Regions from separate parts of the Pseudomonas sp. GW821-FHT02A11 genome, predicted to be linked through region 2. Evidence: riboswitches for the same ligand, from Rfam matches in the RefSeq annotation. Region 2 holds a riboswitch; each other region holds the start of a gene.
The links. Region 2 has a riboswitch for cobalamin ahead of cobW (cobalamin biosynthesis protein CobW). Riboswitches for the same ligand answer to the same signal wherever they lie in the genome.

Region 1: linked by a shared signal. The riboswitch ahead of cobO (cob(I)yrinic acid a,c-diamide adenosyltransferase) and the one ahead of cobW (cobalamin biosynthesis protein CobW) in region 2 are both predicted to bind cobalamin.
Region 3: linked by a shared signal. The riboswitch ahead of AC07V9_RS03205 (ABC transporter substrate-binding protein) and the one ahead of cobW (cobalamin biosynthesis protein CobW) in region 2 are both predicted to bind cobalamin.

What each region holds. Positions count from the first base shown of each region.
Region 1 covers NZ_JBWKWB010000001.1:130,854-135,750, reverse strand. The annotation lists gene hda (DnaA regulatory inactivator Hda) at 1-169, shown strand, start outside; gene AC07V9_RS00635 (NAD-dependent deacylase) at 163-945, shown strand; gene AC07V9_RS00630 (C40 family peptidase) at 1,012-1,698, shown strand; gene AC07V9_RS00625 (C40 family peptidase) at 1,789-2,328, shown strand; cobalamin riboswitch at 2,565-2,762, shown strand; gene cobO (cob(I)yrinic acid a,c-diamide adenosyltransferase) at 2,869-3,480, shown strand; gene AC07V9_RS00615 (cobyrinic acid a,c-diamide synthase CobB) at 3,490-4,788, shown strand.
Region 2 covers NZ_JBWKWB010000043.1:2,617-7,513, forward strand. The annotation lists gene cobN (cobaltochelatase subunit CobN) at 1-1,345, opposite strand, end outside; gene cobW (cobalamin biosynthesis protein CobW) at 1,348-2,418, opposite strand; cobalamin riboswitch at 2,551-2,772, opposite strand; cobalamin riboswitch at 2,975-3,189, shown strand; gene AC07V9_RS28950 (CbtB domain-containing protein) at 3,287-3,472, shown strand; gene AC07V9_RS28955 (CbtA family protein) at 3,484-4,206, shown strand; gene AC07V9_RS28960 (cobalamin biosynthesis protein) at 4,206-4,619, shown strand; gene cobM (precorrin-4 C(11)-methyltransferase) at 4,762-4,897, shown strand, end outside.
Region 3 covers NZ_JBWKWB010000002.1:150,075-154,971, reverse strand. The annotation lists gene AC07V9_RS03215 (NCS1 family nucleobase:cation symporter-1) at 1-767, shown strand, start outside; gene AC07V9_RS03210 (aspartate/glutamate racemase family protein) at 791-1,513, shown strand; cobalamin riboswitch at 1,775-1,971, shown strand; gene AC07V9_RS03205 (ABC transporter substrate-binding protein) at 2,108-3,127, shown strand; gene AC07V9_RS03200 (FecCD family ABC transporter permease) at 3,124-4,164, shown strand; gene AC07V9_RS03195 (ABC transporter ATP-binding protein) at 4,161-4,897, shown strand, end outside.

The DNA.
Region 1 (4,897 bases), on a different contig from region 2:
CTCGCGCCGGGGCCTGCACCTGACCGATGAGGTCGGGCATTTCATCCTGACTCGCGGCAAGCGCAGCATGAGCGCCTTGTTCGATCTGCTCGAACAGCTCGATCAGGCCTCGTTACAGGCCCAGCGCAAGCTGACGATTCCCTTCCTCAAAGAGACGCTGGGGTGGTAAACGCAGTCGATCCCGCCCTTGTACTGCAAACGGCTGCGGCGTTGCGTCACGCAACGCGCATTCTGATCATCACCGGTGCCGGGCTTTCGGCGGATTCGGGGCTGCCGACCTATCGTGGCGTCGGCGGCCTGTATAACGGCCAGACCGACGACGGCCTGCCTATCGAGATGGCGCTGTCCGGCCCGATGCTGCGCCGCGATCCTGCCCTGTGCTGGAAATACATTGCCCAATTAGGCAGCGCTTGCCTGGGCGGGCAGCCCAATGCGGCGCATTATGCGATCGCGCAATTGCAGCGTTGCAAGCCGCAATGCTGGGTGCTGACGCAGAACGTCGATGGCTACCATCGTGCGGCGGGCAGCCCGCCCGAGCGTCTGATCGAGATCCACGGTCAGCTCGCGCCGCTCTACTGCCAGTCCTGTGGCGCCGAAGACCCGCAATTGAGCGAGCACCTGCAGCGCCCACTGCCGCCGTTGTGCGCGCAATGCCATGGCGTGCTGCGGCCGCCGGTCGTCTTGTTTGAGGAAATGTTGCCAGAGCTGGCATTGAATGTGCTGTACGAGGAGATGGCAAAAGGCTTCGATGCTGTGCTCAGCATTGGAACCACCGCCAGCTTCCCGTATATTCACGAGCCGATGCTGCGCACGCGGGTCACGGGTGGCTTTACCGCCGAGATAAACCCCTCGTCGACCGATCACTCCATTCACATGGATGCGTTTCTGAGGTGTAGAGCCTTAGATGTGATGGAGGACATCGTAAGTCACATTTGTTTCGATTGAATTTGCAAATGATGACGATAGAGGGCATAGTCTCGGCTTCTTTACACATTAGCCACGGTCGTGCCCATGCTAAATCGCTTCGCACCCCTCGTGCCTCTCGCACTCGTGACCCTGTTGTTCGGCTGCGCGGCCCAGATGCCAGCGTCGCAACAGCAGTCGCAGAATCCGCAAATCAAGGACGCTGCCACCGCACAATCCGCCAGCCGTTCCGGTTATTCCTCGTCCGTTCTGGATGACGAAATCGCAACCGAAGACGAGTTGGCCCAGTTCTCCGACAACAAGCCTTATCAGTTGCCGGTACTGGCTGATAGCATTCTGGAACGTGGCAAGTCTCTGATCGGTACCCGCTACCGTTTCGGCGGCACCTCGACCACTTCGGGTTTCGATTGCAGTGGTTTCATCGGTTACCTGTTCCGTGAAGAAGCCGGCATGAGCCTGCCGCGTTCTTCGCGCGAAATGATCAACATCGATGCCCCACTGGTCAAACGCAACGACCTCAAGCCAGGCGACCTGCTGTTCTTCAGCACCGCTGGCCGTGGTCGCGTAAGCCATGCCGGTATTTACCTGGGCGATGACCAGTTCATCCACTCCAGTAGCCGTCGCAGTGGTGGTGTGCGCGTCGACAGTCTCGACGATGCTTACTGGGCCCGTACGTTCATCGAAGCCAAGCGCGCGTTGGCCATGGCACCTTCCAAGGTGCCAGAAACGACGACTGCAATGACCTCGACTACAATCAAGCGCCAACACCGTTAATTACGGATCGCGCAATCGGGGGAAACCCTGATTGCGCGCAGATCCGGCTCCCGGCAGAGTAAGCCGCATCCTAGGAAGGTTGTTGTGTTTATGTCGTTTACGGTTCGCCTGGCTGTTGCTTCCCTGGCTGTATTGCTGGCCGCTTGTTCCAGCAATCCACCGCCATCCCCACCCAAGGTCGTTTCCAGGCCTGTGGTTTCCGCTCCCTCCCAATTTTCTTCTCCGGTCGCTGATGACGTGCTGTTGCGTGCCATCGGGCTGGTCGGCACGCCTTATCGCTGGGGTGGCAACACGCCGGATTCGGGCTTCGACTGCAGTGGCCTGATCGGGTACGTGTACCGCGACGCGGCGGGCATTACGCTGCCGCGCTCGACCCGCGAGATGATCACTCTGCGCGGCCCGGACATCGACCGCAGTCAGCTGCAGACCGGTGATCTGGTGTTCTTTGCGACCAGTGGTGGTTCGAACGTCAGCCATGCCGGGATCTACGTGGGCGAGGGTCGTTTCGTTCATGCGCCTGCCACGGGCGGTACGGTCAAGCTCGACAGCCTCGACAAGCCGTATTGGCAGAAGGCCTGGCTGAACGCCAAGCGGGTAATTCAGCCGTCGAATCTGGCGCGCAGTAACTGATCATTTCCCTATGATTTGCTGCGTTACTGTTGCGCAGCAAACACCTGACGCGACATTGCTCTTCCTGCGGCGATCTTCAGCATGCTACGTGCTCTGTAGGAGCGCGCTTGCCCGCGAAGGCAGACTGTCTGATACGCATGTGTCAGCTGACCCAACGCTATCGCGGGCAAGCGCGCTCCTACATGAGTCGCTAGAGAAGCGTCGCTTCGATTGACGCTCGCAAGTCAACCCTCTAACCTTCGCCGATTGTTTCAGGTGCCCGCAAAAAAGGGTGAAACAGGGAAGCCGGTGCGAACGCTTTGCGATCCATCCCGGCGCTGCCTCCGCAACGGTAAATGAGCCAAGGCCCCGCACAATGCCACTGTGTTCGATGAGCATGGGAAGGCGCGTGGTTTTTCATGAGTCCGGAGACCGGCCTGATCCATTCAACAGCATCACGGAGGGCGATGCTCTGCGCAGGCTCGGCCTTGTCCGGCGCCTGCTGCCAGTCTTTGCCTGCGTCCTCCGTTTGCCACACCTGCCCTCAAGCGGAGAGCCCAGATGAGCGAATCCCCCGAACGTGACGAACGCCACCTGGCGCGCATGCTGCGCAAAAAGGCGGTGATGGACGAACGCATTGCCAGCGCCCCCAACGAGTGCGGCCTGCTGCTGGTGTTGACCGGCAACGGCAAAGGCAAGAGCAGCTCCGCGTTCGGCATGCTCGCCCGGGCCATGGGCCACGGCATGCAGTGCGGCGTGGTGCAGTTCATCAAGGGCCGCAACGCCACCGGGGAAGAGCTGTTCTTCCGCCGCTTCCCGGAGCAGGTGCGTTATCACGTGATGGGCGAGGGCTTTACTTGGGAAACCCAGGATCGTCAGCGTGATATCGCCGCCGCCGAAGCCGCTTGGGTCGTGACTCAGGCGTTGCTGCGCGACCCCGAGATCGGTCTGGTGATCCTCGACGAACTGAACATCGCCCTCAAGCACGGCTACCTCGAGCTTGAGCAGGTGCTCAGCGATTTGCAGGCGCGTCCTCCCATGCAGCACGTGGTTATCACGGGCCGTGGCGCCAAGCAGGAATTGATCGATTTGTCTGACACCGTCTCCGAGATCGGTGTGGTCAAGCACGCGTTTCAGGCCGGTATCAAGGCGCAAAAGGGCATCGAGCTGTGAGCTGCATGTATGAATGAAGCGGCTCGCAGCTGCCCGGCGGTATTGATCGCCGCACCCGCTTCCGGTCAGGGCAAGACCACCGTTACTGCTGCACTGGCGCGCCTGCATCGCAACCAGGGGCGCAACGTGCGCGTGTTCAAATGCGGGCCGGATTTCCTCGACCCAATGATTCTTGAGCGGGCCAGCGGCAACCCGGTGTATCAGTTGGACATGTGGATGGTCGGCGAAGCCGAAAGCCGACGTCTGTTGTGGGAAGCCGCCGCCGAAGCGGACCTGATCCTGATCGAAGGGGTCATGGGCCTGTTCGACGGCACCCCGTCCAGCGCCGATCTGGCCCGGCGTTTCGGTGTGCCGGTGCTGGGCGTGATCGACGGCACCGCCATGGCGCAGACCTTTGGCGCGTTGGCGTTGGGTCTGGCGCGTTATCAACCTGACTTGCCCTTTGCAGGCGTGCTGGCCAACCGGGTCGGCACCGTGCGTCATGCGCAGTTGCTTGAAGGCAGCCTGACTGAAGGCCTGCGCTGGTATGGCGCGTTGTCGCGAGAAACCGGGATCGAGCTGCCGAGTCGACACCTGGGCCTGGTTCAGGCCAGCGAACTGAACGATCTGGACGTGCGTCTGGATGCCGCCGCCGACGCGCTGGCCAGCACCTGCGATGCCGCGTTGCCGCCTGCCGTGATCTTCCACGCTCCCGAGGGGGTGCCTGCCGAGCCGTTGCTGACAGGTGTACGCATCGCTATCGCGCGCGATGAAGCCTTTGCGTTCACCTATGGCGCCAGCCTTGATCTGCTGCGAGCGATGGGCGCCGAATTGCTGTTTTTCTCGCCGATTCGTGACAAGCAGCTGCCCGATGCGGACAGCCTGTACCTGCCGGGCGGTTACCCCGAGTTGCATCACGTGGCGCTGGGGCAGAACCATTCGATGCTGCAGGCGATTCGCGCGCACCACAGCGCAGGCAAACCGTTGCTGGCCGAGTGCGGCGGCATGCTTTATCTGCTCAATGCCCTGACCGATGTCGCCGGTCAGCGCGCCGAGCTGGTGGGCTTGCTCGAGGGCGAAGCCGTGATGCAAAAACGCCTTGCGGCGCTGGCCCTGCAATCGGTGGAACTGCCCGAAGGCACCTTGCGTGGCCACACCTACCACCATTCGCTGACCAGCACCGAACTGACCCCGATCGCCCGCGGCCTCAGCCCCAATGGTGGACGCGGCGCCGAAGCGGTGTATCGCCAAGGGCGCATGACTGCGTCGTACGTGCACTTTTATTTCCCCTCCAACCCACAAGCGATGGCGGCGCTGTTTTTGCCATGAACGGTCTTTTGACACCCGTCTTTGTTGCGCTGAAGAGTGTTTCCTGTAGGAACACTTTCCCCTGTGGGAGCGAATTCATTCGCGAAGCGGTGGGGGAGGCGAAGGAGTG
Region 2 (4,897 bases):
GATCGAGGCTGTCCGGGTCGTTGGTGACGCCACCGAGCAAGGCGTGAATCAGCGATGTGCCGTTGTCCGACAAGCCCTCAACGGGATAATCCTCGGCCTGCAGAGCCTTGAGGATGTTCAGCGCGGCGGCCGGCGTGTCGAGGCCCACGCCATTACCGATGCGCCCGTCGCGGGTCGGGTAGTTGGCCAGAATCAGCGCCACGCGCTTGTCGGCATTGGCGGTGCGCGCCAGCAACACCCAGCGTCGCGCCAGTTCGGCGACGAAGTCCATACGCTCGGGCTGGGCGCGGTAGCACACCACATCGGACTGACTGCGCTCGCTGTACCAGGCCAGGTCCTTGAAGCTGATGGGTCGGCTGATGATGCGCCCGTCCAGTTCCGGCAGCGCAATGTGCATCGCCAGATCGCGAGAACCCAGCCCCTGCTCGCTGGCCTGCCAGGCGGGTTCGTTGTCCTGGGCGCAGATCGCCTGGATCACCGGAACGTTTAGACGAAATGGTCGCAAATGCGGCGCTTCGGGGCTGGACTGGGCAAAACCGGTGGTATTGAGGATCACTTCGCAGCCGGTCTCGTCGAGCCAGTCTTGCACAGCGTCCAGGCACGCCGGTTCTTTCAGGCTGGCTACCGCGATAGGCAACGGGTTCAGCCCCTGCGCCAACAGTCGCTCGCAGAACACGTCGATAAAGCCGGTATTGGCCGCCTGCAAGTGCGAGCGGTAGAACAGCACGGCCGCCACCGGTTGCTCGGCGCGCCAGTCCGCCCGCCAGTCCGCCAGTTCGGCGCGGGCCTTGCGTGGGTGATAGATCGCCACGCGAGGCAGCGTCTGCGGCGGCTCCCAGGCGTAATCGCGATCCAGCCAACGCTGGGCCAGGCAATTGAACAGCTGCAAGGCGTTGTGTTTGCCGCCCTGGCGCAGGTAATGCCAGAGGCGCTCGCGATCCTCAGCGGGCTCGGTGCTCAGGTCGCTGAGTTCCGGGTCCGGGCGATCGTCGCCCGGCACCAGAATCAGCTTCACCCCGCCGCCCTTTCGAGCGGCCAGCTCCACCAGCCGCTCGACGCCATAACGCCAATAGCCAATGCCGCCGTGCAGGGAGATGAGAATCACCCTGGCGTGCTGCAGCACTTCGTCGACATACAGATCGACCGAAGCGTGGTTCTGCACCTGCATGGGGTTGGCCAGGCGCAGGCTGGGGTAATCGTCCGGCAGTTGCTGTGCGGTTTCAGCGAGCAACGCCAGATGGGAATCGCCGCTGCACAGAATCACCAGATCGGCGGGGGTCTGGCCCAGGTCAGCGATGCTGTCGTCGGGGACAAAGCCGCCGGGCTGGGTGCGCAGCAGGTGCATGCTTAGCCTTTGCTCTCGAGCGCGGCGCGCAGCTGGGCTTCAAGCACGGCGGCGTCCAGTGCCTGACCGATCAGTACCAGATGGGTGACGCGCTCCTCGCTGGCCTTCCAGGCACGGTCGAAATGCTTGTCGAAACGCGTGCCAACGCCCTGCACCAGCAGGCGCATTGGCTTGCCCGGAATCGCCGCGAACCCTTTGACCCGCAGGATGCCGTGCTGCACGACCGCCTGAGTCAGGGCGTCGAGCAACAGCGCTTCGTCGGCTTGAGGCAGGGAAATGGAGATTGAGTCGAAGGCATCGTGATCGTGGTCGTCGTGGTCATCGCCTTCGTGATGATCGTGGTGAGTCTTGCGGCCGTCGATGTGCAGCTCGGACTCAGCGCCCAGACCCAGCAGCACGCTGATCGGCAGCTGGCCCTTGCTGGCCTCGATCACTTTCACCGCGGGCGGCAGCTCCTCGGCGACTTCGGCACGCACGGCGGCCAGGGCTTGGGCGTCGAGCATGTCGGCTTTGTTGAGGATGACCAGGTCGGCGCTGGCCAGTTGGTCGGCGAACAGCTCGTGCAGCGGCGACTCGTGGTCCAGGTTCGGGTCGAGTTTGCGCTGGGCGTCGACCTGATCCGGGAAGGCGGCGAAGGTGCCGGCGATCACGGCCGGGCTGTCGACCACGGTGATCACCGCGTCAACGGTGCAGGCGTTGCGGATTTCCGGCCACTGGAACGCCTGAACCAGCGGTTTGGGTAGCGCCAGGCCTGAGGTTTCGATGAGGATGTGGTCCAGATCGCCGCGACGGGCGACCAGCTCCTGCATCACCGGGAAGAATTCTTCCTGAACGGTGCAGCACAGGCAGCCGTTGGCTAGTTCGTAGACGCGGCCGGTGGCTTCTTCTTCGGTGCAACCGATGGTGCATTGCTTGAGGATGTCGCCGTCGATGCCCAGTTCGCCGAATTCGTTGACGATCACCGCAATACGGCGCCCTTCGGCGTTATCGAGCATGTGACGCAGCAAGGTGGTTTTGCCCGAGCCGAGGAAGCCGGTGACGATGGTAACGGGAAGTTTGGCCAGTGTTTTCATGGTTGCCCTCAGGCGCTGCGGCGGGCAAACAGGACGAGAACCGCTTGACCGTCGCTCCGACAGGCCCGCCGTTCGATTCGCCACCGGATCACCCCGCCCGGTTGTAGTGAGAATTCGTCGAGACTGTTGCAAAACAGGCCCGTGTTCGAGGCAGGTCTCCTGGCTCACGGTGGCGATGGGCTGGCGGAGTGCCAGATCACACGCGTTCATCGCGCCTTCCCGCTCGCGCAGTGGCTGTGCAATGAACATGACCGTTTACAGTTGCGGGGGCAGCTGTGGCTTGCACCACATTCCCTTCTTAGCGCCAAGCCCGACAAACGGCCGGATCGGCGAACCTCAAGTGCGCAAGGCTACGCAGTGGCTGGTGGAAGGTCAACGAGCAAGAAGGCTGGCAACTCGGTCTATCAGGTCGTGGCACGTTTAAGCAAATGTGGGAGCTAGCATGCTGACCAATAGGCCCTTAGGGCATCAAAGTCAGCATTCCAAGCCAATAAACCATGGTCTGAAAGATCGCCTTGTCCGACTTGTGTTTGACTGACGCTTTGCGCCGTGATCTCCTACACACCTTGTTACGGGTGCCCTTCACAGGGTGAAACGGGAAACCGGTGCGTGCAGCCCTTTTGGCTGTGCAAGTCCGGCGCTGCCCCCGCAACGGTAAGCGAGCGAAGAGTCAGATCCACTGTGTCGATCAGCGATATGGGAAGGCGATTCTTGCAGGCATGTCCAATGCCCCTCGCAAGCCCGGAGACCGGCCCGATACAGTCACATAACAAACCCGCGGTGGGCGGGCGCTGTTGAGTCGGCTACTGACGTCTGTCAGTGGCTTTCCTTGCGCCTTCCCTTCGCTGACATTTCAGAGGGAAGCGCCATGTCGATCAGCACCACGACCCCATCCGCCAGCAGCACCCGCACGCAAAGCCAACGCCTGACCGCCGCCATCAGTGCGATGTTCCTTGGCGCTTGCCTGGTCTATTTCGCCGGTTTCTCGCACATCGCCGCCGTGCACAACGCCGCCCACGACACCCGTCACAGCTCCGCCTTCCCTTGCCACTGAGACCTGCCGCCATGTTCAAGCGAATCGCACAAACGGCCGGTTTTACCGGACTGCTCGCCGCGCTGCTGCTGACGCTTTTCCAGAGCTTCTGGGTCGCGCCGCTGATCCTGCAGGCCGAGACGTATGAAAAAGCCCCCGTCGCCGAGGTCCACGAGCACTCGCATGCCGACGGCGCCATGGCCGCCCACGTTCACGACGAAGAAGCCTGGGAGCCGGAAGACGGCTGGCAACGCGTGCTGTCCACCACGGGTGGCAATCTGGTGGTCGCGGTCGGTTTTGCCCTGATGCTGGCTGCGCTCTACACGCTGCGCACACCTGCCAGCATTCGTGAAGGCGCACTGTGGGGTCTGGCCGGTTTTGCGGTGTTCGTGCTGGCGCCCACCCTGGGCCTGCCGCCTGAACTGCCGGGCACGGCTGCGGCCGATCTGACGCAGCGGCAGATCTGGTGGGTCAGCACGGCGGCCTCCACTGCGGTGGGCCTGGCACTCATAGTGTTCGCTCACAACTGGCTGCTCAAAGCACTGGGCGCGGCAATTCTGGTAGTGCCGCATGTCGTCGGCGCACCGCAGCCGGAAGTCCACTCGGCACTGGCCCCAGAAGCCCTGGAAGCGCAATTCAAGATCGCTTCGCTGCTGACCAACGCAGCGTTCTGGCTCGCCATGGGCCTGATCAGCGCCTGGTTGTTCCGTCGTCACGACGCGCAACTGGCCTCCTCCGAGCTCAGCCACGCCTGATGAACAACCGCGGCGGGCGGCCGATTCTGGTGATCGGCCTGGGATGCCAGCGCGGCTGCCCGGCATCGGTGCTGCAAGGGCTGATCGAAGTCAGCCTGCTGGAACATCGACTGACGCTGTCCGACATTACCGCTCTGGCCTCGATCGACATCAAATCGACCGAAGCCGGATTGCTGGAACTGGCCGAACACCTGGCCCTGCCCTTGAGGTTTTTCAGCAGCGATGAGCTGACGGTATTCGAATCGCAACTGAGCCATCGCTCGCAGATCGCCTTCGACAGCACCGGATGTTATGGCGTGGCCGAAAGCACGGCGTTGGCCATGGCCTCGCGGCTGGGCGGGGCGTCTGCGAAGTTGCTGATCGAGCGACGCAATAGTTCGCGGGCTACGTTTGCGTTAGCCAGCAGCCCATGATGCAAATTCCGCTGAAATCCCTGTGGGAGCGCATTCATTCGCGAAGCGGTCATCCAGACACTGCCCGTGCAGCATCTGGACTATTTGTCGCGAATGAATTCGCTCCCACAGGGCATCCCCCGTTCTTGACGTCGGAGTTTCAATGACCGTTTACTTCATCGGCGCAGGCCCCGGCGATCCGGACCTGATTACGGTCAAGGGCCAGCGCCTGATTCGCACCTGTCCGGTGATCATCTACGCCGGCTCCTTGGTGCCAGAGGCCGTCCTGCAAGGTCATC
Region 3 (4,897 bases), on a different contig from region 2:
TGGCGATCTACGGCACATTGATCCTCAATTTCTGCGATTTCTCTCGCTCCGCCCCGTGCAAGAAAACCATCCGCAAGGGCAATTTCTGGGGTCTGCCGGTCAATGTGCTGCTGTTCGCTTTCATCACCGTGATCATTTGCGGCGCGCAGTTCTCGATCAACGGCCAGATCATCCAGAGCCCCACCGACATCATCAAGACCATCCCCAACACCTTCTTCCTGGTACTGGGCTGCCTGGCCTTTCTGATCGTCACCGTGGCGGTGAACATCATGGCCAACTTCGTCGCCCCGGCCTTCGTGCTCAGCAGCCTGGCGCCGCGCTACCTGACTTTCCGTCGTGCAGGGATGCTCAGTGCGACCGTCGCGGTCCTGATCCTGCCGTGGAATCTGTACAACAGCCCGGTGGTGATCGTGTATTTTCTGTCGGGTCTGGGCGCCCTGCTCGGCCCGCTGTACGGCGTGATCACCGCCGATTACTGGTTGCTGCGCAAGGGCCGGGTCGATGTGCCGCAGCTGTACAGCGAAGACCCGCGCGGCCCGTATCACTATTCGCGCGGGGTCAACCTGCGGGCGGTCGGGGCGTTCATCCCGGCGGCGCTGATTTCCATCATCACGGCGCTGGTGCCGGCCTTCGACTCGGTATCGCCGTTTTCCTGGCTGATGGGCGCGGCCATTGGCGCAGCGTTGTACCTGCTGCTGGCCGACCGTCGTAAAACCTTCAAGGACGTCAGTGGCGAGGCCATTGCCGTGCAAACCGTTCAGCACTGATCGCAAGCGAGAGACCGTCACCCATGCGTATTTTGATCGTCAACGTGAACACCACCCAATCGATGACCCAGACCATCGCCGAGCAGGCGCGCAGCGTCGCCTCCCCCGGCACCGAGATCATCGGGCTGACCCCGCGTTTCGGCGCCGAGTCGGTGGAAGGCAATTTCGAGAGCTATCTGGCGGCGATTGCCGTGATGGATCGGGTGCTGTCCTACGATCAGCCCTACGACGCAGTGATTCAGGCCGGCTATGGCGAACACGGCCGCGAAGGCCTGCAGGAGTTGCTGGAAGTGCCGGTGGTGGACATCACTGAAGCCGCTGCCAGCTTGGCGATGCTGCTGGGCCACAAGTACTCCGTGGTGACCACTCTGGATCGTGCTGTGCCCTTGATCGAAGACCGCCTGAAACTCGCGGGCGTGTTCGAACGTTGCGCCTCGGTGCGCGCCAGCGGCATGAGCGTGCTGGAGCTGGAAGAAATGCCTGATCGCGCGCTGGAGGCTATTGCCGACCAAGCGGTTGAAGCGGTCAAGCATGACAAGGCTGAGGTGATCTGCCTGGGTTGCGGCGGCATGGCCGGGCTGGATCAACTGATTCGTGACCGCGCCGGCGTGCCGGTGGTCGATGGCGTGACCGCAGCGGTGGCATTGGCGGAATCGCTGGTGCGGCTGGGGTTGAAGACGTCCAAAGTGCGCACCTACGCGACACCGCGTCCGAAGAAGGTGCTTGGCTGGCCGTTCAGCCTGTGAATCCGGAGCGCACCGAAGACTGATTCTGCCCGGAGGGCGTAGGAGCCTGACTTGTCGGCGATCGGCTGCGCAGCAGTCGTTAAACCTGTCGATGAAGGCTGCCTGGCACACCGCAGCGTCGGGTTTTGCTGCCGCTGCGCGCCAGATCGCTGGCAAGCCAAGCTCCTACGCCTTCGGCAAAAGCGCAGCGGCATTAGCACGTTGAGCCCCCATGCCCTCCGCGCGGAATCGAACGCGAATTCGCCCGCTCTGTTCAAATCGTTTAGTATCCCCGCCGCCGGTTTCCACTCGGAATTAATAGGGAATCCGCGAGCCCGACTCTCTGGGCTCAAACGGAACTGTCCCCGCAACTGTAGGCGCTGAGCCCTGCTTCCCGTTCGCCACTGGGTTACCCCGGGAAGGCCGAAGCACGGCGACGACGCGCCAGTCAGGAGACCTGCCGGCAAGCGTCAATCATTCACCGGCGGGGTGTCCGGGGGAGGGCTCCCGTGCTCACCTGTTCAGCGTGATCGCTGCTTGCCTTTTCGTCAGGCGTGCATCCGGGATGTGCTTTCCAGTGCCCGCGCCGACCTATCGGTCCACTGGAGAAACCCGATGTCGTTGCGCCGCCTTGCCCCGATGTTCGCCGGTCTGAGCCTGTCAGGTGCGGCACTCATGTCCCCCGCCGCTGTCGCCGCCCCGACTCACTACCCGCTGACGATCGACAACTGTGGCGTGCCGCTGACCTTCACCCAGGCGCCGCACAAGACCGTGACCATCGGCCAGGCCGCCACCGAAATGCTCTACGCCCTGGGCCTGAGTGATCAGGTGATCGGCACCTCCTTGTGGTTCAACGAAACCCTGCCGCAATTCAAGGCCGCCAACGCGAAAATCGAGCGGCTGGCCGAGAACGCCCCAAGCTTTGAATCGGTGATCGGCAAACGCCCGGACTTCGTGCCGGTGCAGTTCGAGTGGATGGTCGGCCCGCAAGGCGCGGTGGGCACCCGCCAACAGTTTCAGGACCTGAAGATCCCGGCCTACATCCTGCCTTCGGACTGCGAGAACAAGAACAACCTGGTCGGCGCCGATGGCACGCGGCTTGAGGCCTTTCGCGTCGACACGCTGTACAAGAGCATCGCGCAACTGTCGCAGATCTTCGATGTGCAGGACCGTGGTCAGTGGTTGATCGACGGCTACAAGGCGCGTCTCGCTCAGGCTGTCGAGCAGGCGCAACAGCACGACGCGGGCAAGGTTTCGGCGGCGTTCTGGTTCTCCAGCCCCGACATCAACACCGACCCCTACGTCGCAGGCCGCAAAGGCATACCGAATTTCATGCTCGACACCCTGGGCATTCGAAACATCATCGATTCGGACGAAGAGTGGCCAACCGTGGGCTGGGAAACCATCGCCAAGGCCAACCCGACGATCCTGGTCATCGCGCGCATGGACCGCCGCCGCTTCCCTGCCGACGATCATGAGAAGAAACTGGCCTTCCTCAAATCCGACCCGGTCACCCGCAACATGGACGCCGTGAAAAACAACCGCATCGTGATCATGGACGCCAGCGCCATGGAGTCCAGCGTTCGCCTGTTCGACGGCATCGAGCAGCTGGCCAAGGCCACCCACACACAATGAATGCCCTGAACGTCCCCCGCCTGCTGGGCCACACACTGTGGGTCAGCGCGCTGTTGCTGCTGGCGACTGTCGCGGGGGTGGCGATTGGCGAGACATCGATCAGCCTGCCGGTGATCTTCCAGGTGCTGGCCAACAAGCTGTGGGCGGCGGGGTTTGCGGTCGACCCGATCGATGAAGGCATCGTCTGGAATTACCGCCTGACCCGCTCCATCGTCGCCGCGGCCTGTGGCGCGGGGCTGGCGATTTCCGGGGTGGTGCTGCAATCACTGCTGCGCAACGCTCTGGCCGATCCGTACTTGCTGGGGATTTCCGCCGGGGCTTCCACAGGAGCTGTGCTGGTGGCGATCATTGGCCTGGGCGCCGGGGCGATTTCCCTGTCGACCGGGGCGTTCGTCGGCGCCCTTGCCGCCTTTGCCATGGTCGCCCTGCTCGCCCGTTCGTCTCGCTCGTCGAGTAGCCAGGCCGCGGCAGGCCACATCATTCTGGCGGGCATCGCCGGTTCGCAACTGTTCAACGCGCTGACGTCGTTTCTCATCACCAAATCCGCCAGCGCCGAACAGGCACGCGGCATCATGTTCTGGCTGCTGGGCAACCTGAGTGGCGTGCGTTGGTCGTCGGTGACGCTGTCGGTGCCGGTGGTACTGATCGGGCTGGGCATCTGTCTGTGGCATCGACGTTCGCTGGACGCCTTCACCTTTGGCGCCGATTCCGCCGCCTCGCTGGGCATTCCGGTGCGGCGGGTGCAGACGATACTGATCGCCACCGCAGCGCTGGTCACGGCAGTGATGGTGTCGATTGTCGGCTCCATCGGCTTCGTCGGGCTGGTCATTCCCCACGCCGTGCGCATGGTCGCCGGGGTAAGACATGCGCGCCTGTTGCCGTTGAGTGCATTGAGCGGCGCGCTGTTCATGATCGCCGCCGATATCCTGTCGCGCATTTTGATCAAGGGCCAGGTCCTGCCCATTGGCGTCATCACCGCGCTGGTCGGCGCGCCAGTGTTTGCCCTGATTCTGGTGCGGGGGAACCGTACGCGATGAACGCTTCTGTCGATCAGGCGACTCACGTGCTTAGCGGGCAAAACCTGAGCTACAGCGTCAAAGGCGCGCAGCTGCTGACGGACGTGTCGCTGGCGATTCGGCCGGGGGAAAACCTGGGCATCGTCGGGCCCAATGGCTCGGGCAAATCGACGCTGCTCAAGCTGCTGGCTGGCATTCAGGCGCCGACGTCGGGTGAGGTGTTTGTGCAGGGTGAGCGCCTGTCGAGGATCCGCCGTCGCGACATCGCCCGGCGCCTTGCCGTGGTCGAGCAGCACGCCGAAACCAGCGACGCCATCAGCCTGTTGCAGGCGGTGGAACTGGGCCGTACTCCTTGGCTCTCTGTCCTGGCGCCGTGGAGCGATGAAGACCAGCGCATCGTCAGCCAGGCGATTGCCGATGTCAGCCTGCAGCACCTGAGGCAGCGCGCCTGGCACACGTTGTCCGGCGGCGAACGCCAGCGCGCCCACATTGCCCGGGCCCTGGCCCAGCGCCCGCAAATCCTGCTGCTGGACGAGCCGACCAACCATCTGGACATTCAGCAGCAGCTGTCCATTCTGTCGCTGGTGCATCAGTTGCCGGTGACCACGGTGATCGCCCTGCACGACCTCAATCAGGCACTGGCCTGTGATCGTCTGGCAGTGATGGACCACGGCCGGCTGGTGGCCCTGGGATCGCCGTTCGATGTGCTCACGCCGGAGCGCTTGCGCCTCACCTTCGGCGTCCAGGGGCATTG